Regions from separate parts of the Pantoea sp. PGP6 genome, predicted to be linked through region 1. Evidence: predicted binding sites of a transcription regulator. Region 1 holds the regulator's gene; each other region holds the start of a gene.
The links. The regulator LexA, encoded in region 1, represses DNA repair genes until DNA is damaged. The targets are predictions, from matches to a motif close to TNCTGTATGTACATACAGNA.

Region 1 (6,394 bases):
AACACCCCGCCGTTTACCCAGCTGTTGTGATCGTGGTGATCGACAGGCCGGGCGGGTTGCAGGCGGGCTAAGTCCCGACGCGATTCAGCGCAACGGTACCTGGCGCGCAGTCAGGCAACGAGTCAGGCAGCAGAGGATCAGGCCACGAGTCAGGCAGGAAAGGATTAGGCAACGAGTCAGGCAGGAAAGGATTAGGCTGCAACATCATTCAGGCACAAAAAAGGCGACCTTTCGGGGTCGCCTTTTTACTGCGCAGGGCATTTAGTCGTGGGCCACGGCGCTTTCGATGGTCATGCGTACATCGCTGGTGACCAGATCGGCCAGAATGTGCCAGGTCGCCAGGGTCTGCGCGACATCCGCATCACCGCTGTCGCTGATATACCCTTCATCACGCAGCGTCAGCACCAGTGAGGTGAAGACGGCTTTATCGAAGAACTCCGGCGCGTTGATACCGTGCAGCACTGACAGACGTTGTGCCAGTGTGCGGCTCTCTTTTTCCAGCGTCCCGCGGTTAATGGCTGGCTTGGCGCTAAGAATAGAGAAGGTGATGGCATAACGCTGAAGCGTTTCTCGCACCCCGGCCGCCAGCAGTTGCAGCGTACGGTAGCGCGCCGCCGTAAAGCGCAGCTGACCAGCCTCAAGCGTAATCAGTCCCTGACGCGCCAGCTCCTGACAGAGTTCGGTCAGCAGTTGCGGCAGCTCATCGGTCTGCCAGCGCAGGAACAGTTCGCTCTTCAGCATCGGGTAGATCAGACTCACCTGGCGCAACAACTCGGCTTCGCTCATGGTCTGATGCTGCTGCACAATAGCGGCAATCAGCGACGGCATCACCAGCATGTGGTGAATGTTGTTGCGATAATAGGTCATCAGCACCGCCTGCTCACGTGGCAGGATGATGATGTCGCCAATGCTGTCTTTCTCGCTCTCAAACTTATTCATGCCCATTGCATGATCCAGCAGCGCCTCTGCCGAGAGATCGGGCACCGTGGCGTTGGCTGAATAAGGCACGTTACGCAGCAGCTGGGTATAGCACTCAAGCTGCTCAATCAGCTGTTCGCGGGTTAGTGAGCGCTGACGTGAGGCGAGCAGCGCGGTGACGCACAGGTTCATGGCGTTGGCCGCGCCCGCTTCATTGATGCGTACCATTAAGCTCGCCGCGATGTCATTCACGGTGGGCGTTAACCAGCTTGGACGCTGCGGTTCGATAGGATCGATCGACTCACGCCATTCCGGCACGCGCTTGTTGAGATAGTTAACCAGCGGCAGTGGTTCGCCAAAGTTAACGTAGCCCTGGCCGAGGTTGCGCAGCTTACGTAAGCCATGCACCATCTGCATGAAGCCCTCTTTCTCTTTCGCCGCGCCGCGTAGCTCTTTGGCGTAAGTACCCACTTCCATGACATGTTCGTAGCCAATGTAAATCGGCACCAGGGTGATCGGGCGATTCCCCCCGCGCAGCATCGCCTGCAGGGTCATGGCTAAGGTGCCGGTTTTCGGATCGAGCAGGCGACCGGTGCGTGAACGTCCCCCTTCGACAAAGTATTCAACCGAGTAACCGCGGGTGAACAGTTCGCCAAGATATTCACGGAACACCGTGGCATACAGCTTGTTGCCTTTGAAGGTACGACGGATAAAGAACGCGCCCAGACGACGGAAAATCGGTCCGGCTGGCCAGAAGTTGAGGTTGATACCGGCGGCAATGTGCGGCGGCACCAGTCCCTGATGATAAAGCACGTAAGAGAGCAGCAGGTAATCCATGTGGCTGCGATGGCACGGCACATAGACGATTTCATGGCCATCCTGCGCCAGCTGACGGACTTTTTCGCCGCCATTAACATTGATGCCCTGATAGAGCCGGCTCCAGAGCCAGCCCATGACGCGGTCGGTGACGCGAATCGCTTCATAGGAGAAGTTTGCCGCGATCTCTTCCATCATCTCAACCGCATTTTGCTGCGCTTTTTCATGGGAGATTTTTTTGCTGCGCGCTTCATCTTCAACCGCTTTTTCAATCGCTTTCGATTGCAGCAGACGATTAAACAGATCCTGACGTGCCGGTAAGCGTGGGCCAACCGCCGCCAGCCGCTGGCGGGCGAAATGAATGCGCGCCACCCGGGCCAGTTTCTGGGCGATTGATTGGTCGGTGCCGTGTTCGGTTGCCATGCGGCGCAGCGAAACGGTCGGCGAGAAACGGACAAAACTGTCGCGTCCATGCCAGATCACCGCAAAGAATTTCTGCACGCCGTTCAGCACCCGCAGGTGCGGCGTATCTTCGCCCTGAACCTCACGACCAGGCGCCCGGCCAAACATCACCGTCACCGGCAGCATCTGGATATCCAGCTTGGGGTTATTGCGATGCAGGTCCAGATAATCGTGAAAAATCTTCACCGATTCGACGCTGGGCACAAAATAGGGGAACACACGCGGGCCATCGTGGATAAAAACGTGGCGCGGCAGCAGCGAACCATCAATCTCCAGCGGAGAAAGCGGGTCGGGCAGATGATGCCGCAGGCACTGCGCGCGTAAAGTCAGTAAGTCAGCCTTCGAATCGTAAGGCAAAACGTACATAATGGGCCGGGTCGGGTCCAGACCATGTTCAGAAACGGGATCGGCCGGAATGGCCTTACTCTTTACCAAAAACGACAGTGGTAAATTCAGTAATTTGTAATAAAGTTTACGCCAACCTGACATAGACAACATGAAGCCTCTTGTTAGCAAAGCGCCGCAAGCATACCAGAAAGCGCAGCGAAGATCTGTGGTGGTGCCATTTGCACGCAGCCCAGACATTGACGTCAATCCGATGAAAGGGTTCCACTTATATGGCAAATAATGCCACGGGTCTTGTAAGAATAGTAAAAGCCGCAGGTTACTCATGGCAGGGCCTGCGTGCCGCTTGGCAACACGAAGCGGCTTTCCGCCAGGAGGCGCTGGCCGCGCTGGTGGCCATTATTGTGGCCTGCTGGCTGGATGTCGATATTGTCTCTCGCATCCTGATGATCGGGGCAGTGGTGCTGGTGGTCATTGTTGAAATCCTCAACAGCGCCATCGAGGCGGTAGTGGATCGTATTGGCCAGGAGCGCCACCCTTTAGCCGGACGGGCAAAGGATATGGGCTCGGCGGCGGTGCTGATCAGCATCTTACTGGCACTGTTTGTCTGGATCGCGCTGCTTTGGTCGCATTTGCGATAAGCCTTCCACAACGCGCCAGATGGCGCGTTTTGCCTGAGAATCGGTTTCCATTTCACCAATACCTGTATATACTCACAGCGACTGTATAAACAACCAGGGGGCGGGATGAAAGCATTAACCAGCAGGCAGCAGCAGGTCTATGACCTGATTCGCGACCATATTACTCAAACGGGCATGCCGCCTACGCGTGCAGAAATTGCCGCGCAGCTGGGTTTCCGCTCGCCGAACGCGGCAGAAGAGCATCTGAAGGCACTGGCACGCAAAGGGGTGATTGAGATTGTCTCTGGCGCCTCTCGCGGTATTCGCCTGTTGATGGAAGAAGAAGCATCTGAAGGTCTGCCGCTGATTGGCCGGGTTGCTGCCGGTGAGCCGATCATGGCGCAGGAGCACATCGAAACCCATTACAAAGTGGATCCGGGCCTGTTCAAACCTTCTGCCGATTTTCTGCTGCGCGTCAGTGGAATGTCGATGAAAGATATCGGGATTATGGATGGCGACCTGCTCGCGGTACATAAAACCCAGGACGTACGCAACGGCCAGGTTGTTGTGGCCCGTATTGATGATGAAGTGACGGTTAAACGCTGGAAGAAGCAGGGTGCTATTGTGCATTTGCTGCCTGAAAACAGTGATTTTGAGCCGATCATTGTCGATACGCGCGCCCAGTCGCTGACGGTAGAAGGTCTGGCGGTCGGTGTGGTTCGCAACGGCGAATGGCTCTGAGTCTGACATAACCGCGCATTCGTAGCGTCTGATGCTATTCTGTCTGCCCTAATTTTGTCGCTGCTGCTCCCCTCTCTGCAGCGACACCGAGCACGGAACTGCGAATGCGTTTTTTAACGGCTACCGACAAAAACCTCTGGCGGCTGGCGCTGCCGATGATCCTTTCTAACATCACCGTTCCCTTACTGGGGGTGGTCGATACTGCTGTCATTGGTCACCTCGACAGCCCGGTCTATCTGGGCGGGGTTGCGGTCGGCACGACAGTCACCAGTTTCCTCTTCATGCTGCTGCTGTTCCTTCGGATGAGTACTACCGGCCTGACGGCGCAGGCTTTTGGTGCCGGCGATAAAATGGCGCTGGCACGTGCGCTGACCCAGCCTTTAATTATTGCGCTGCTGGCTGGCGTGCTGTTCATCTGCCTGCGCTCGCCGATTACTACGCTGGCGGCCGATCTGATTGGCGGCGATCCCAAAGTTTTGCAACAGGCGGCACTGTTTATTCAGATCCGCTGGTTAAGTGCGCCCGCCACCCTGGCAAATCTGGTGATCCTTGGCTGGCTGCTGGGCGTGCAGTACGCGCGTGCGCCGGTCATCCTGCTGGTGATCGGCAATCTGGTCAATATTGTGCTCGATCTGTGGCTGGTGATGGGGCTGCACTGGGGAGTGGCAGGCGCGGCAACCGCGACCGCGCTGGCGGAGTATATAACGCTGGTCGTCGGGGCAGTGATGGTCTGGCGGGTATTGAAACTACGTGGCATCACCACCGCAATGCTGAAGCAGAGCTGGCGCGGCGATATTCAGCGGCTACTGCGTCTTAATCGCGACATTATGCTGCGTTCGTTAATGCTGCAGCTCTGTTTTGCCTCGCTGACCGTGCTGGGCGCACGTATCGGTCCGCAGGTGGTGGCGGTGAACGCCGTGCTGCTGATGTTTATCACCTTTACCGCCTATGCGCTGGATGGTTTTGCCTACGCAGTCGAAGCCTTCGCCGGTGAGGCGCATGGCGCGAAAGATGGCAGCAGGCTGCTGCGCGTCTGGCATTCTGCCTGCCGACAGGCGCTGGTGGTGGCTCTGATGTTCTCAGTAATTTATGCGTGTTTCGGCTCGCATATCGTGGCGCTGCTGACCTCGATTGAACAGCTGCAACAGGCGGCCGATCGCTATCTGATATGGCAGGTGATCCTGCCGCTGGCGGGCGTCTGGTGCTATCTGCTGGATGGCATGTTCATCGGTGCAACCCGCGGCCGGGAGATGCGTAACAGCATGATGGTGGCGGCACTTGGTTACTTCCTGACGTTGCTTAGCGTCCCGCTGCTGGGCAACCACGGCTTGTGGCTGGCGGTCACCGTTTTCCTGGCGCTGCGTGGCCTGTCGCTGTGGCTGATCTGGCGTAAACACTGGCAGCAGAACAGCTGGTTTAACGCCTGATAGCTGGCATCTGATGTCCTCCGGCTACAGATTATTCTGTATTGTTCCGGCAAACCTAAAATCTTCTACTACAATTAACCGTAAGCAGCGCAGTGAACCAGCGCTTTATATCGTCATTTTGTTTTCTTTCAAGATAAATGATGTAACCAAAGGATGACATAGAGGTCTGCCATGAATAAAGATCAAGCGAGCGGCAACTGGAAGCAGTTCAAAGGCACAGTAAAAGAGAAATGGGGCAAGCTGACCGACGATGATATGCAGGTTATCGAAGGCAAACGCGATCAGCTGGTCGGAAAAATTCAGGAACGTTACGGCTATGCGAAAGAAGATGCAGAGCGTGAAGTAACGGACTGGGAAGGTCAGAACAAAGATTACCGTTGGTAATCACAAAGATTTACGGATAAAGCTCCTACCCGCCGGTACGCTCATACCGGCAACCGCACAAGGATGTGCACATTACCCGCGTTTTCCCCGCTTTTTACCCTCACTTTGATGATCGTGCTGACAACTTTCATGATGGGTGCAGGCTTCGACTTCGACACAATTCTCACATAATCCATGCGCTTCAATCACGCTATGACGCAGGGCAAACTGTGCCTCACCAGCCAGTGTGGCGATAATCTTCTCTACTCCCTGCGCCTGCTTTTCGGTTACCGCCGCACAGCGATCACACACCAGCATGACCGAGGTGTGTGCCGGTGCCTCGAAATGGTGACACATTACGTAGCTATTATTGGACTCCACCCGGTGGATAAAGCCCTGTTCCAGCAGGAAGTCCAGCGCCCGATAGACCGTAGGGGGCTTGGCCTGGGGTTCGCTAACCCGGAGTTGATCCAGCAGATCATAAGCGCTGATCGATCCTGGCTGCTCAGCCATTAATCGCAACACTTCAGCCCGCTGCGATGTCAGACGCACGCCGCGCTGCAGGCACAGTTTTTCCGCCTGGGTCATTATTTGCTGTGACGTCATGTTTGACATGGAAACTCTCCGCTGGATAAGTGATGTTATTTTATCACACAAATTTTCGCGGCGCAGAGGTTGGTTTTTGCCTGATAAAACAGCAAA
Region 2 (6,394 bases), 1.4 Mb from region 1:
CCTCAGTGAAAACAGTGGTGATGAGCTGGCAGATAACCTGCTGGGTCTTTACAACTACATGACGCGCCGCCTGCTGCAGGCCAACCTGCACAATGATGTTGAAGCTGTCGAAGAAGTCGAAGGCTTACTGCGCAACATCGCGGACGCGTGGAAAGAAGTGGTTCAACCTAACCTGATTCAGGACGCCGTTTAATGATTATTGCACCGCATCTGATTGCCGTTTACCAACAGTTACTCGATCTCAGCCAGGGAATGCTGCGTCACGCGGCGCAGGGCGAATGGGATGAATTGATCAGCCGGGAGATGGAGTATGTCAGCGCGGTGCAATCATTAGCGCAATCGACAGAGGCTGCCGCCCCATCGGTTCAGGTTCAGGAGCAACTGCGCCCGGTATTGCGCCATATTCTGGATAACGAAAGTGAAGTGAAACGCCTGTTGCAGGCGCGCATGGATGAACTGGCTTCGCTGGTCGGCCAGAACAGCCGCCAGAAATCGGTGCTTTCCGCCTACGGTAATCAGGGCGGTGTGGTGATGGTGCCACGCGAAACTCTCTCCTGATAATCTGCCCTCTCTCGCCGCGTTGAGATTTATTTTTCAGCGCGGCGCCTCTTTTTTGCCGCTTACTCCATACTTGATTCTTATCATCCCCCTGGAGTGCAGTAGATGCAAAACCCGACGTTATTACAGTTTTTCCATTGGTATTACCCGGATGGCGGCAAACTGTGGCCGGAAATCGCCGATCGTGCCGCCTGGCTCAGTGAAATTGGCATCACCATGGCCTGGCTGCCGCCCAGCTATAAAGGGGAATCAGGTGGCTATTCTGTCGGTTACGACAGCTATGACCTGTTTGACCTCGGTGAATTCGATCAGAAAGGCAGCGTTGCCACCAAATATGGCGACAAGCAGCAGTTACTGGCAGCCGTCGAGGCACTGCGCAGCCACAACGTCGGGGTAGTGCTGGACGTGGTGCTTAACCATAAAATGGGTGCCGATGAAAAAGAACAGATCAGCATCAACCGCGTCAATCCGGACAATCGCGACGAAATTTATGACGACGTGGTCGAATGCGAAGCCTGGACTAAATTCACCTTTCCGGTGCGCAACGGAAAATATTCAAAATTCGTCTGGGACCACAAATGCTTTAGCGGCGTAGACCATATTGAAAACCCGGATGAAAACGGCGTCTTCAAAATCATTAACGATTACACCGCCGAAGGCTGGAACGATCAGGTCGATAATGAGCTGGGCAACTTCGACTATCTGATGGGTGCGAACATCGATTTCCGCAACAAGGCGGTGAGCGAAGAGCTGAAGTACTGGGCGCGTTGGGTGATGGAACAGGTGCCATGCACCGGCTTCCGGCTTGATGCGGTGAAACACATTCCGGCCTGGTTCTATAAAGACTGGATCGATCACATTCAGGAAGTGGCTGAAGAGCCGATGTTTATCGTCGCTGAATACTGGTCGTTCGAAACCGATAAGCTGCAGGAGTATGTGCATCAGGTGGAAGGCAAAACCATGCTGTTTGATGCCCCACTGCACATGAACTTCCATCAGGCCTCCACCGCCGGCAGCGCTTACGATCTGAGCCAGATCTTTGCTAATTCGCTGGTGGTCGCCGATCCGTGGCATGCGGTAACGATCGTCGCCAACCACGACACGCAACCGCTGCAGTCGCTGGAAGCGCCGGTAGAAGCCTGGTTTAAACCGCTGGCCTACGCGCTGATTCTGCTGCGTGAACAAGGCGTGCCAACCATTTTCTATCCCGATCTGTTCGGTGCCAGTTATGAAGATACCGGCGGCGACGGCGAGAAACATAAGATTGAGATGCCGGTGATCCCGGAGCTGGAAGGGTTGATCCGCGCGCGCCAGCAGTATGGCTGGGGCGCACAGACCGACTATTTCGACCATCCCAACTGTGTCGCCTTTAGCCGCAGCGGCACCGAAACCCAGCCGGGCTGTGTGGTTATCATGTCGAATGGCGATGCAGGCGAGAAAAGCGTGGCGATGGGCGAAGGCTATGCCGGTAAGGTGTGGCGTGATTATCTGGCGAACCGCGAAGAAACCATTACCGCCGATGATCAGGGTAATGCGGTGTTTGTCTGTAACGCGGGCAGCGTCAGCGTCTGGGTGGTCGCAGAGTAAGAGTAACAGAAGCTCTGGCAGGGCCAATGCCCTGCCAGCATCATTTATTGCGCTACTGCCGCCGCATTGTTTTCTGTGATGCGGGTGTGCAACAGCTGGGGCTCAATATTCTGTATCACACTGGCCTTCGGTTGCTTCGCCACTTCGTCCAGCGCCTGCTGGCACTCTACGGTTGGACGTGCCACTTTACGCAGCGTCAGCCCGTCATAGTTCAGTTCACCGTTATCAACCACCAGCGGCATTACCCGAACCTGACGCGTGACGTTGACATAATCGCCGCTCAGCAAGGTCAGTTTGCCCGGTTTGGCGATAACCCGCTGCCATTGACGGCAATCCAGTGTGCTGCCATCCGCATTGATAATCAGGCTGCCTATCGCCTGACCGCTAATCAGGCCACGCTGCGGACCGACCGTTTGCCAGTTGCCCTGCAGATTAGCCGGTGCCGGCGTTTGTACCGCACTGTCATAGTCGTTGATTTGTGCACATCCGCTCAGCGCCAGCGCGGCAATCAGCATCCACTTTTTCATGTTTAATCCCTAAGATCGCATCAATGGCGGCTACGTTATAATTTTTCCCCTGAGGTGCGCAAGGTATCTGGCTGATCCAACCGCGCCCGGCGCGGTTTTTTTAGCGCTGCCGCGCAACTCAGGCAAACTCAGCCGATGCTAAGCGACATTTATCCGCTAACGCGCCAGTCTGCTTGCGCGCGTCCTGACAAGTCAGGCACAACCCGCTACACTGACGCGCTGCAACTGACTTTCAGGAACCTGGCTATGAAAACTCCAGAAGCGTATTACGCGCAGGCGCGCGAAATGTTCTTTACCGCCCATCCCGATTTCCAGGCGGCGCTTGATGAGCTGACCGAAAGCGATGCCCGCGCTGCCAATCTTTCCCTGCGCCAGCTGCGTGAATGGCACGCTGAACGCATCTATGCGGCCTTTTTACGTCAGAAGAATCTGGATGGAATGATTTTTTCGATTCAACTGGCTGAACCAGACAAAGCCGTGGCGGCTGAGGCAATCGAGACCTATCTCAAATCACATGCTGAATCGCTGGGGATGAGCTGGGAAGAGTTTTGCATCAAAAACGAACTCTGATCGGGCGGGACGGGAAGGTGTATTTTTTATACACCTCCAACCAGTGGTTTAACCACCGATAAAGTTGTACAAGTACGAGGAAAGTGTATAACTTCATCGTACGACTTCGGTCGTGATTGTCCTTGAACGAATAGTGCTTTTGCACTGCCTCTGGAGGTGTTGCTGGATTTCCACCTCCAGAGGCGAATTTTTTTCCCGTCGCTACTCTTCTTCTGCCATCTTTCCTTTAACTTCCACATACTGTGCCACCGCCAGCAGACGATTAATGTGCGTCAGCAGCAGGTCAACGTCGGACTGCAAAAACTCGGTCGATGAACGTGAAGCCGTGACAATCGCATCATGTACCGTCTCGGTGATGGTCAGCGTATTGTCCTGTTTTGCCTGCACCAGCAACGCAGCAACCAGCAGCGATTGCGCTTCGAGCTGAGCGGTCAGCTCTTTCGCGTCGACGTCCATTTTTGCCAGTTTTAGCAGAATATCAATGACCAGTTGTCGCATCGCACTTCTCCTGATGTATGGAGTGCCATTATGTCGCGATGATGCCGCAATAAGCCAGACCAGGATGCAGTCCGGCATAACATAAAAAAAATTAGCCGTAATCGGGCGCATCGCCTTGCCACTGTTTTTATTTACAGTATTATATCTCTGCGATTTTGCCCTGAATGGATTGCCATCATGTTTGTTGAGTTGATTTATGACAAGCGAAACGTAGCCGGTTTGCCGGGTGCTCGCGAGATGATTCTCGAAGAGCTGGAAAAACGGGTGCATCGGGTGTTTCCTGACATTGAAGTTAAGGTCAAGCCGATGGAACGTAACGCGATTGATACTGATTTGAGTAAGAACGATAAAGCGACGATTGCGCGGATAGTTGAAGAGATGTTCGACGAAGCGGAAATGTGGCTGGTGGCCGATTAATCCTTTAACGGCCACCGCATCAGTTAGCGGGAGGTCAATTAACTCTCCTGCTCACTGTGATTAATTTCGATCTCGATGTCCTGAATGGCGGCATCCAGATCTTCCAGCATCTTACCCTGCTTGTTGAGTAGTGCATCGATACGATCGGCGTTCACCTTATCTTTGTATTCACCCGCATCGAAGGCTAACCAATGAGTTGAAAGGGTCTCGGTGTTGGTTTGCGCGTAGTGTCGCATCTCTTTTAGCTGAGAGGTCACGTCACGCAGATAATCGTTTTTGGTCTTGGTTTCTGTTGAATCGCTCATGCTAAATGTCCTTCTGGTCAGTTATCCAAAGTGATTTGGCGTAGCGGTTCATCAACCGGCCAACCTGCGGGCGCCTTTCCTGCGAAAATCTCGAAAGAAAATGTCGCCCGGAGATTTAAATCTAGTCGATAATAGCGAAGCCGCTCTAAGAATAATCGGAAGTTACGGTTTACGGCCGGAATGTGTTGCAGGCCCCTCACTTTCAATCACCACTTCCTTCACCTTATCGACCGTTTTGATCGCGGTGCGGTCCGGTATCGCATCGAGCTTATGCTGTAGCGCACTCACCTGATTGGTTAGCAAATCCACCCGCGCATCTCGTTTTGCGGCGACATTGCGGTAATCCTTGCGAATCTCCTCCACCCGCTTGTTGGCGGCATTATTGACGTAAAGAAACAGAATGGTCATCAGCACGCAGATCATCGAACAGCCGAGCATCACGCCGCCGAGAATAACCTTGCGTTTGAGGAGCATGGGTGTAACCGGACTATTTATCGTAACCATCGCTGCGATCCTCCAGAGTTGAGATAAGGCGATCGACTTCGTTGCGGAACTTATCGCTATGATCGGTCTCGGTCATGGCCAGCAAAATACCTAATGCATTTTTGATCAGCCGAAGATCGGTCTCGAGCATGGAGATACGCCGCAAATTTTTGTCGTGTCGTTCGCGTAGTTCATCGTTCTCTTCACGTATCAGTACGTTGCTCTCCTTCAGCAACACCACCTGCTCTTTGTAACTGGTTATAATTTCACCGCCGGCCCGATTACTGGTTACGATTGACGCAATGCCCGCCAATAACGGTTTCCAGAACAGTGCCGCCGCGCCCCCACCCAAAACCAACGCACCCATACTGGTAATTAAACTACTTTCCATGCCGCACCCCTCTACCCGGTAAGGTCACTGGAACACCACGGCGTGCTACAACAGGCACGTCCCCTGCCTGAAATTTAAGATTGCTTAAATACCAGGGTTAAGTATACTTAAGTCATTCTTAACCTGAATGTCAAGCAGATGAAAAACGAAACGCTGGGCGACCGTATTCGCCACCGAAGAAAAAACCTGGGGTTAACGCAAAAGCAGTTGGCGGAGCAGGTAAAAGTGTCCCATGTGGCGATCTCACAGTGGGAAAAAGAAGAGACGTTACCGCGCGGTGAGAATCTGTTGCGGCTGGCGGAATCGCTGGGCTGCGCACCGGCCTATCTGATAGATGGCGATGGTCCTGTTTTCAGCGAAAGTGGATTTGCCGGGCTGCATCAGATTCCCTTACTGAATCAGCGCGACGTGGTACCGTGGCTGAAGGATGCCGGTACGGTGAAATGCGATTTTCTGATGCATAACGATATGGCACTTTCTCAGCGCAGTTTTGCCGTGCGGGTTGGGGAGCTGGCGATGGCGCCTGCCATTTTGCGTGATGATGTGGTGATCATTGATCCGGCGGTATCACCGCTGCCAGGTGACAGCGTACTGGCGCTGCAGCAGAACGTTGCGCTGCTGCGCACTTACCGGCTGCGCGAGCCGGAAAACGGCATTACGCAGTTTGAACTGGCACCGGTTAACGTCGATTTTCCTTTGATGCACTCTGGTCGCGATGGCCTCAGGCTGGCCGGCACGCTGGTCGAACTGCGTCGTTACCGTCAGCACTGAATAAAAAAACCCGCTGCGATGCGGGTTAATTACTTCAAATTACACACTTTACTACGGCAAATGACGACAAAGGTCAGGCAACTTACAATGCGTCAGTCAGCTTATCCACCACCACATTACCGTGCAGATCGGTCTGCGTGATGCGATAGCCGACACACCATGAGCGGCGGGTGCTCAGTTTGTCGAACAGGGTCACGCCGCCTTTTTTGACACCGTGCGGGTTAACGATGGTCCATTCGGTCACGTCTTCCTGTCCGCGATTTTTCAGGCTCACGGTGCCGTTTTTA
Region 3 (6,394 bases), 930 kb from region 1:
TGTCGGTAAAATCGCGGCGCAGCGATGGCTCACCGCCGGTCAGCCGCACTTTTTCCGTGCCCGCTGCGGCGAAAGCCCGCGTGACACGACGGATTTCATCCAGAGAGAGAAAGCTTTTGTTGCGAATGCCGTGCGGCTTGTAGCCATCGGGCAGACAGTAGGTACAGCGGAAGTTACACACATCCGTGACCGACAGGCGCAGGTAATAGAACTTACGCGCGTATGCATCAGTAAATTGTGACACCAGAACACCTTTCCAGATTGGGAGATGCAGTCATTTCTTTCTGCACCCTGGTAGCTCAATGGCTACGGCCTGACTCCCCTATCCGCAGACGTAGGCAATCAGGCTAGAGTGTACGCTGACCCGTTGATCAGCGCGGTTAATCAAGATGGTAGCGCGATTTCCGCGACTCTTCCATTCGCTGTTTTCGCTATATATTCTAATACATATCGAATTTTCACCGCATTTTAGCGACAGGATACGTTAAAATGCGCTTCAGATTTTGACGCAAGTCATCCGCGCGGGTTTAGCGTTTAGAGCGACGTCACGCGAGACGATGTTAAGGAGAAGTATGAATCGCACACTGGCCGATCTCGATCGCGTGGTGGCCCTGGGTGGCGGACATGGCTTAGGCCGCGTGATGTCTGCCCTGTCGCCGCTCGGCTCACGCCTTACCGGCATTGTAACCACCACCGATAACGGCGGTTCAACCGGCCGCATTCGCCGCTCAGAAGGCGGCATCGCCTGGGGCGATATGCGCAACTGCCTCAACCAGCTGATCGCCGAACCGAGCGTGGCCTCAGCGATGTTTGAGTATCGCTTTGCCGGTAACGGGGAGCTGGCTGGACACAACCTCGGCAACCTGATGCTGAAAGCGCTCGATCACCTGAGCGTGCGTCCGCTGGAAGCGATCAACATCATTCGTAACCTGCTGAAGGTCGATGCCTTTTTGATTCCGATGTCGGAGCAACCGGTGGATCTGGTGGCGCTCGATGTGGAAGGCAATATGGTCTACGGTGAAACTGCAATTGATGAGATGAAGCAGCCGCCGCAGGAGATGATGTTGCATCCCAACGTCCAGCCGACGCGGGAAGCGCTGGATGCGATTGGCGAAGCGGATTTAATCCTGATCGGGCCAGGCAGTTTTTACACCAGCCTGATGCCGATTCTGCTGATGGAGGAGATGGCGCAGGCGCTGCGTCGGACGCCCGCCACCATGGTCTTTATCGGCAATCTGGGTCGCGAACTCAGCCCGGCAGCAGCCAGCCTGACGGTCGCCGATAAACTGGCAATGATGGAGCGCTACATTGGCAAACGGGTGATTGACGCGATTGTGGTCAGTCCCTCCGCCGACATCAGCCAGGTCGATAACCGGCTGATTGTGCGTGAGCCGCTGGAGGCCGCCGATATCAAATATCGTCACGACCGCCAGCTGCTGCGGGTCGCGCTGGAACACGCCATTCAGGGCTTTAGCTGAGTTACGAGGTGGCAATAAACAGCGTGCGCAGCTCATGCAGCTGATCGCGCACGCTGGCCGCCTGTTCGAACTCCAGGTTCTGCGCATGCTGCTGCATCTGCCCTTCCAGCTCGTGGATCTTTTTCTGCAGGGCCTGCGGCGACAGCGCCAGGTAATCCGCTTCAGCTTCGGCCGCGCCGCGACGTGCCGGTTTGGCTTTGCCACGGGTTTTCACCACGTTGTTGCCCAGTTCCAGAATATCGGTAATTTTCTTATTCAGGCCCTGCGGCACAATGCCGTTCTCTTCATTGTACTGCTGCTGCTTCTCGCGGCGGCGTTCAGTCTCTTCAATCGCCCGCGCCATTGACGGGGTAATTTTATCGCCGTAGAGAATCGCCTTGCCGTTAATGTTACGCGCCGCACGACCGATGGTCTGAATCAGTGAGCGTTCGGAACGCAGGAAACCCTCTTTATCCGCGTCCAGAATGGCCACCAGCGATACTTCCGGCATATCCAGCCCCTCACGCAGTAAGTTAATGCCCACCAGCACATCAAACTCACCCAGACGTAAATCGCGGATAATTTCCATGCGTTCAACGGTATCAATATCGGAGTGCAGGTAACGCACCTTCTCACCGTGCTCTTCCAGATATTCGGTCAGATCTTCCGCCATACGCTTGGTCAGCACCGTCACCAGCACACGTTCGTTGATCGCCACCCGCTGACGGATTTCCGACAGCAGATCGTCGACCTGGGTCGCCACCGGACGCACTTCGAGGATCGGGTCGAGCAGACCGGTAGGACGCACCACCTGGTCGATCACTTCGCTGCCCGATTTTTCCAGCTCATATTTACCCGGCGTGGCTGACACATAGATAGTCTGGGGTGCAAGCGCCTCAAACTCTTCAAACTTCATCGGACGGTTATCCAGTGCCGACGGCAAACGGAAACCGTACTCTACCAGCGTCTCTTTACGCGCCCGGTCGCCTTTATACATCCCGCCAATCTGCGGGATGGTGACGTGCGATTCGTCGACCACCAGCAAGCCATCGGCTGGCAGATAGTCAAACAGCGTCGGTGGCGCTTCACCCGGTCCGCGCCCGGAAAGATAGCGCGAATAGTTTTCGATGCCGGAGCAGTAGCCCAGCTCGCCCATCATCTCCAGATCGAACTGAGTACGCTGGGTAATACGCTGCTCTTCCAGCAGCTTATTATTTTCCAGCAGTACCCTGCGGCGATCCGCCAGTTCCACCTTGATATCTTCCATCGCCTGCAGAATGCGCTCACGCGGCGTCACGTAGTGCGTTTTCGGGTAGATGGTAAAGCGCGGCACTACCGAGTCGATCTGGCCGGTAAGCGGGTCAAACAGCGACAGGCGCTCTACCTCTTCGTCGAACAGCTCAACGCGCAGGGCGATATCGTCCGATTCGGCCGGGAAGATGTCGATCACTTCGCCGCGCACCCGGAACGTACCGCGCTGGAACGCCTGATCGTTGCGGGTGTACTGCAGCTCTGACAGACGGCGCAGAATGCTGCGCTGGTCGATAATCATGCCGCGGGTCAGGTGCAGCATCATTTTCAGGTAGAGATCGGGATCGCCCAGACCGTAGATCGCCGAGACCGAGGCGACCACAATCACGTCACGCCGCTCCAGCAGCGCTTTGGTCGCCGACAAACGCATCTGCTCAATGTGTTCGTTAACCGAGGCGTCCTTTTCGATAAAGGTGTCGGAACTCGGCACATAGGCTTCCGGCTGGTAATAGTCGTAGTAAGAGACGAAAAACTCAACCGCGTTATCCGGGAAGAACTCCTTCATTTCACCGTACAACTGCGCCGCCAGCGTTTTGTTGGGCGCCAGTACCATGGTTGGACGGTTGAGATCGGCAATCACGTTGGCGACGGTGAAGGTTTTCCCCGAGCCGGTTACGCCTAATAAGGTCTGGTGGGCCAGTCCATCTTCCAGCCCCTCTTCCAGACGACGAATCGCCTCTGGCTGATCGCCAGAAGGTTTGAAAGCGGAATTCAATTTAAAGGCTTTACTCATGAATGCAGTTCCTGCTGAAGAAGTCGGCGGGCAGGCCACTATTTTACTCTGCTATGGTGATTTTGCCAGAAAATAATACTGGATATAAAAACAGTATTAAGGCAGAGTAATCGTCACTGTCGGGATACTTTTTCGCCGTCGATTGCCGCTTGCTTTATCGCGCAGGTTGTTGCGCAAGGTTATCCCCAGGCGGAGATCGGATTTAACATTTGTCAATAGACCGTCACAAAATTACAGTTCGATGAACTGACAGATAATTCGCAGGCTTGTTTTTTATTAACCAATTGATTTTACTGGCTTATGCCCAAAAGCCCAGATTCTCGACATTATGTAACCAGGCCGCGTATTTCCTCGCTTCCAACCTGTTTTCATTACCTAATGCACAAGGTTATCCACAGGAATGGTGGATAAGTGATGGCAGCCCCGCCGCCATCGGCTGTGTATAATTTTTCCCTGCCGCTCGGTTTCGCTAAAAATAATTTTTTTTCCGCTAATTTTAGCTGCCGTGGCTGACCCATTGTTCTGCTTTTTTTACCGGTTGCCTTCTTTAACCCGCGTCTTTGCCGCATCTGTTGCCCATTCCTAATCAGAATCGCTGCCTCATCATTGTACGTCTGCACCAGAAACGCCGCCCGCTGGCACTGCAAAAGTGCAGTAATGTTATCACCGGCAGAAATTGATAAGCATTGCTCATCTTTTAGCGCCACAGACCCGCGCTGCTGGCTGAAAAATGGTTGCTGCGGAATCTGGCCTGGGAATTGCAAGAATCCGTGGCGTCAACGCGCAACGCGCGCACTGTACTGCAATGGGGAGCGTGCCATTGCTGATAACTTGTTTGCCAGACGACACAGAGCGGAAGCATTCAGGCTAATGATCGGGAAGGAGAGTGTCAGATGCTGAGTTTACGTTCGGTAAATCAATTTTACGGTCAAAATCATATTCTGTGGGATGTCGATCTCGATCTGTCGCCTGGCACCTGCACCGGCGTTCTCGGCCGGCCCGGGATGGGGAAAACCACCCTGGTGAACTGCATCATGGGCAGACTGCCGATTAACAGCGGATCGATCTCCTGGAAAGAGGATGGCTCACCGCCCGCCGACCTGCTGCTACAGCCGGCGGAGCAGCGGGCGCAGATGGGTATTGGCTACGTGCCGCAGGGCCGCCATATTTTTACCCAGATGAGCGTGGAAGATAATTTGCTGATCGCCCTGCTGGCCGGAGCAAATCAGGCTGACCGCCACCGCGCCATCCCCGAAATGGTGTTTGACCTGTTCCCGGCGCTCTATTCGTTACGGCAGCAGCGCAGCGGCGATCTGCCCATCGATCAGCAACAGCAGCTGGCCCTGGCGCGGGCGCTGGTGTTACAGCCTAAGCTGCTGATTCTGGATGAGCCAACCGACGGTATGTCACCGTGGCTGGAGGAGGAGATGGGCAATCTGATTCGCCGCCTGAATCTCGACTACGGCCTGACCATCCTGCTGCTGGAGCAGCGACTGTCGCTGATACGCCGCGTGGCCGACTATTTTCTGCTGTTGCATCGCGGGCGTAACGTGGCGCAGGGCAAAATGGCGCAGCTGGATGACCACACCGTCAACAAATGGCTAACGGTGGCCTGAGGTTTGTTAGTCCGGTAAGGTCAGATACTGGCCGCAGCTGTCCTGCTGCGCCGCTTCGGTCAGATACGGAATGGTGCCGAGACAGGGCGCGGGCAGTCGCTGCTGCAGGCTGGTGAGATATTCCTGATAACGGTTACCGGGCGGCACCACGGTGTTGGCGATCCAGCCAGCCAGTCGCAGCCCACGCGCCCGTACCGCATCCGCGGTCAGCATGGCGTGATTGATGCAGCCCAGCTTGACGCCAACCACTAAAATGACCGGCAGCTGTTCACTGCTGACCCAGTCGGCGTAGGTGTGCGTGGCGGATAACGGGGTGTACCAGCCGCCCGCCCCTTCGACCAGAATCCAGTCAGCCAGCGGCTCCAGCGCCGCCAGTCCCGATGACATGGTCAGCGAAGTGATCGGCCTGCCCTCTTCGGCACTGACGATGTGCGGCGACGTGGGTTCGAGGAACGCCAGCGGATTGACCTGCTGATAGTCTAACGGCACGCTGCTGTAACGCTGCAGCGCCAGCGCGTCACTGTTGCGCAGCCCCTGCGCTGTCATCTCACAGCCGGAGGCGACAGGCTTGTAGCCGGCGCAGCGATAACCCGCGGCCCGGGCCGCCTGTAACAGCGCGCCACTGGCGACCGTTTTACCGACTTCGGTGTCGGTGCCGGTGATAAACCAGCGCTTCATGATGAACTTACTCCATAGATTAAATGATAACTGAGGCGGAAACCGTGCCGATCGCGCGGCCAGTGCGCTTCCAGCTGTGCCAGCCGTTGCCGGGTCAGCAGCGGACCGTCACGCCCCTGATGCAGATGAGTGGCGCCAATCCCTTTCAGGGAACGCATAGCGCTGAGCGCATCGGGAAAATGCAGGGTAATCAGCGCTGACTCACAGCTCAGCCGGTGGGCTGCGCAGGCTGACGCGATCTGCTGTTCGCTGAGAAACCGGTTGGCGTGAGGATGTTCGTCAAGATACGACCAGGCCTGATGCACTTCCTGCAATGAACCGGCGCTCAGGGTCGAGAACAGCAGCGTGCCGTCGGGACGCAGCACCCGTCTGAACTGGCTCAGCGCCTGCGACAGATCGTCGCTCCACTGCACCGCCAGGTTGCTCCATACCAGATCAAAACCGGCATCCGCCAGCGGCAGAGCATCGATATCCCCGGCCAGATAGTGCTGCGCCGCATCATTGGCGCGCGCCTGTTGCAGCATCTGCGGTGAAAGATCCAGTGCCGTCACCTGCTTACCACGCGCCCGCCATTGCTTGCTGTACCAGCCGGTGCCGCA

Region 2: a site for LexA is predicted at 3,860-3,879, ahead of ACLIBF_RS12755 (DinI-like family protein). Genes of this name have one in related genera too.
Region 3: a site for LexA is predicted at 3,578-3,597, ahead of uvrB (excinuclease ABC subunit UvrB). Genes of this name have one in related genera too.

What each region holds. Positions count from the first base shown of each region.
Region 1 covers NZ_JBQBMA010000001.1:4,011,444-4,017,837, reverse strand. Annotated here, with positions in the region: gene ubiA (4-hydroxybenzoate octaprenyltransferase) at 1-30, shown strand, start outside; gene plsB (glycerol-3-phosphate 1-O-acyltransferase PlsB) at 262-2,685, opposite strand; gene ACLIBF_RS19445 (diacylglycerol kinase) at 2,814-3,182, shown strand; gene lexA (transcriptional repressor LexA) at 3,288-3,902, shown strand; gene dinF (MATE family efflux transporter DinF) at 4,007-5,329, shown strand; gene ACLIBF_RS19430 (CsbD family protein) at 5,501-5,713, shown strand; gene zur (zinc uptake transcriptional repressor Zur) at 5,786-6,307, opposite strand.
Region 2 covers NZ_JBQBMA010000001.1:2,622,463-2,628,856, forward strand. Annotated here, with positions in the region: gene fliS (flagellar export chaperone FliS) at 1-193, shown strand, start outside; gene fliT (flagella biosynthesis regulatory protein FliT) at 193-558, shown strand; gene amyA (alpha-amylase) at 664-2,145, shown strand; gene yedD (lipoprotein YedD) at 2,190-2,672, opposite strand; gene ACLIBF_RS12745 (DUF6388 family protein) at 2,919-3,242, shown strand; gene iraP (anti-adapter protein IraP) at 3,444-3,740, opposite strand; gene ACLIBF_RS12755 (DinI-like family protein) at 3,918-4,157, shown strand; gene ACLIBF_RS12760 (hypothetical protein) at 4,196-4,462, opposite strand; gene ACLIBF_RS12765 (hypothetical protein) at 4,625-4,936, opposite strand; gene ACLIBF_RS12770 (hypothetical protein) at 4,950-5,336, opposite strand; gene ACLIBF_RS12775 (helix-turn-helix domain-containing protein) at 5,475-6,107, shown strand; gene ACLIBF_RS12780 (hypothetical protein) at 6,190-6,394, opposite strand, start outside.
Region 3 covers NZ_JBQBMA010000001.1:3,080,227-3,086,620, forward strand. Annotated here, with positions in the region: gene moaA (GTP 3',8-cyclase MoaA) at 1-244, opposite strand, end outside; molybdenum cofactor riboswitch at 234-367, opposite strand; gene ACLIBF_RS14970 (gluconeogenesis factor YvcK family protein) at 573-1,478, shown strand; gene uvrB (excinuclease ABC subunit UvrB) at 1,480-3,501, opposite strand; gene ACLIBF_RS14980 (hypothetical protein) at 3,873-4,208, opposite strand; gene ACLIBF_RS14985 (ABC transporter ATP-binding protein) at 4,395-5,117, shown strand; gene bioD (dethiobiotin synthase) at 5,124-5,795, opposite strand; gene bioC (malonyl-ACP O-methyltransferase BioC) at 5,792-6,394, opposite strand, start outside.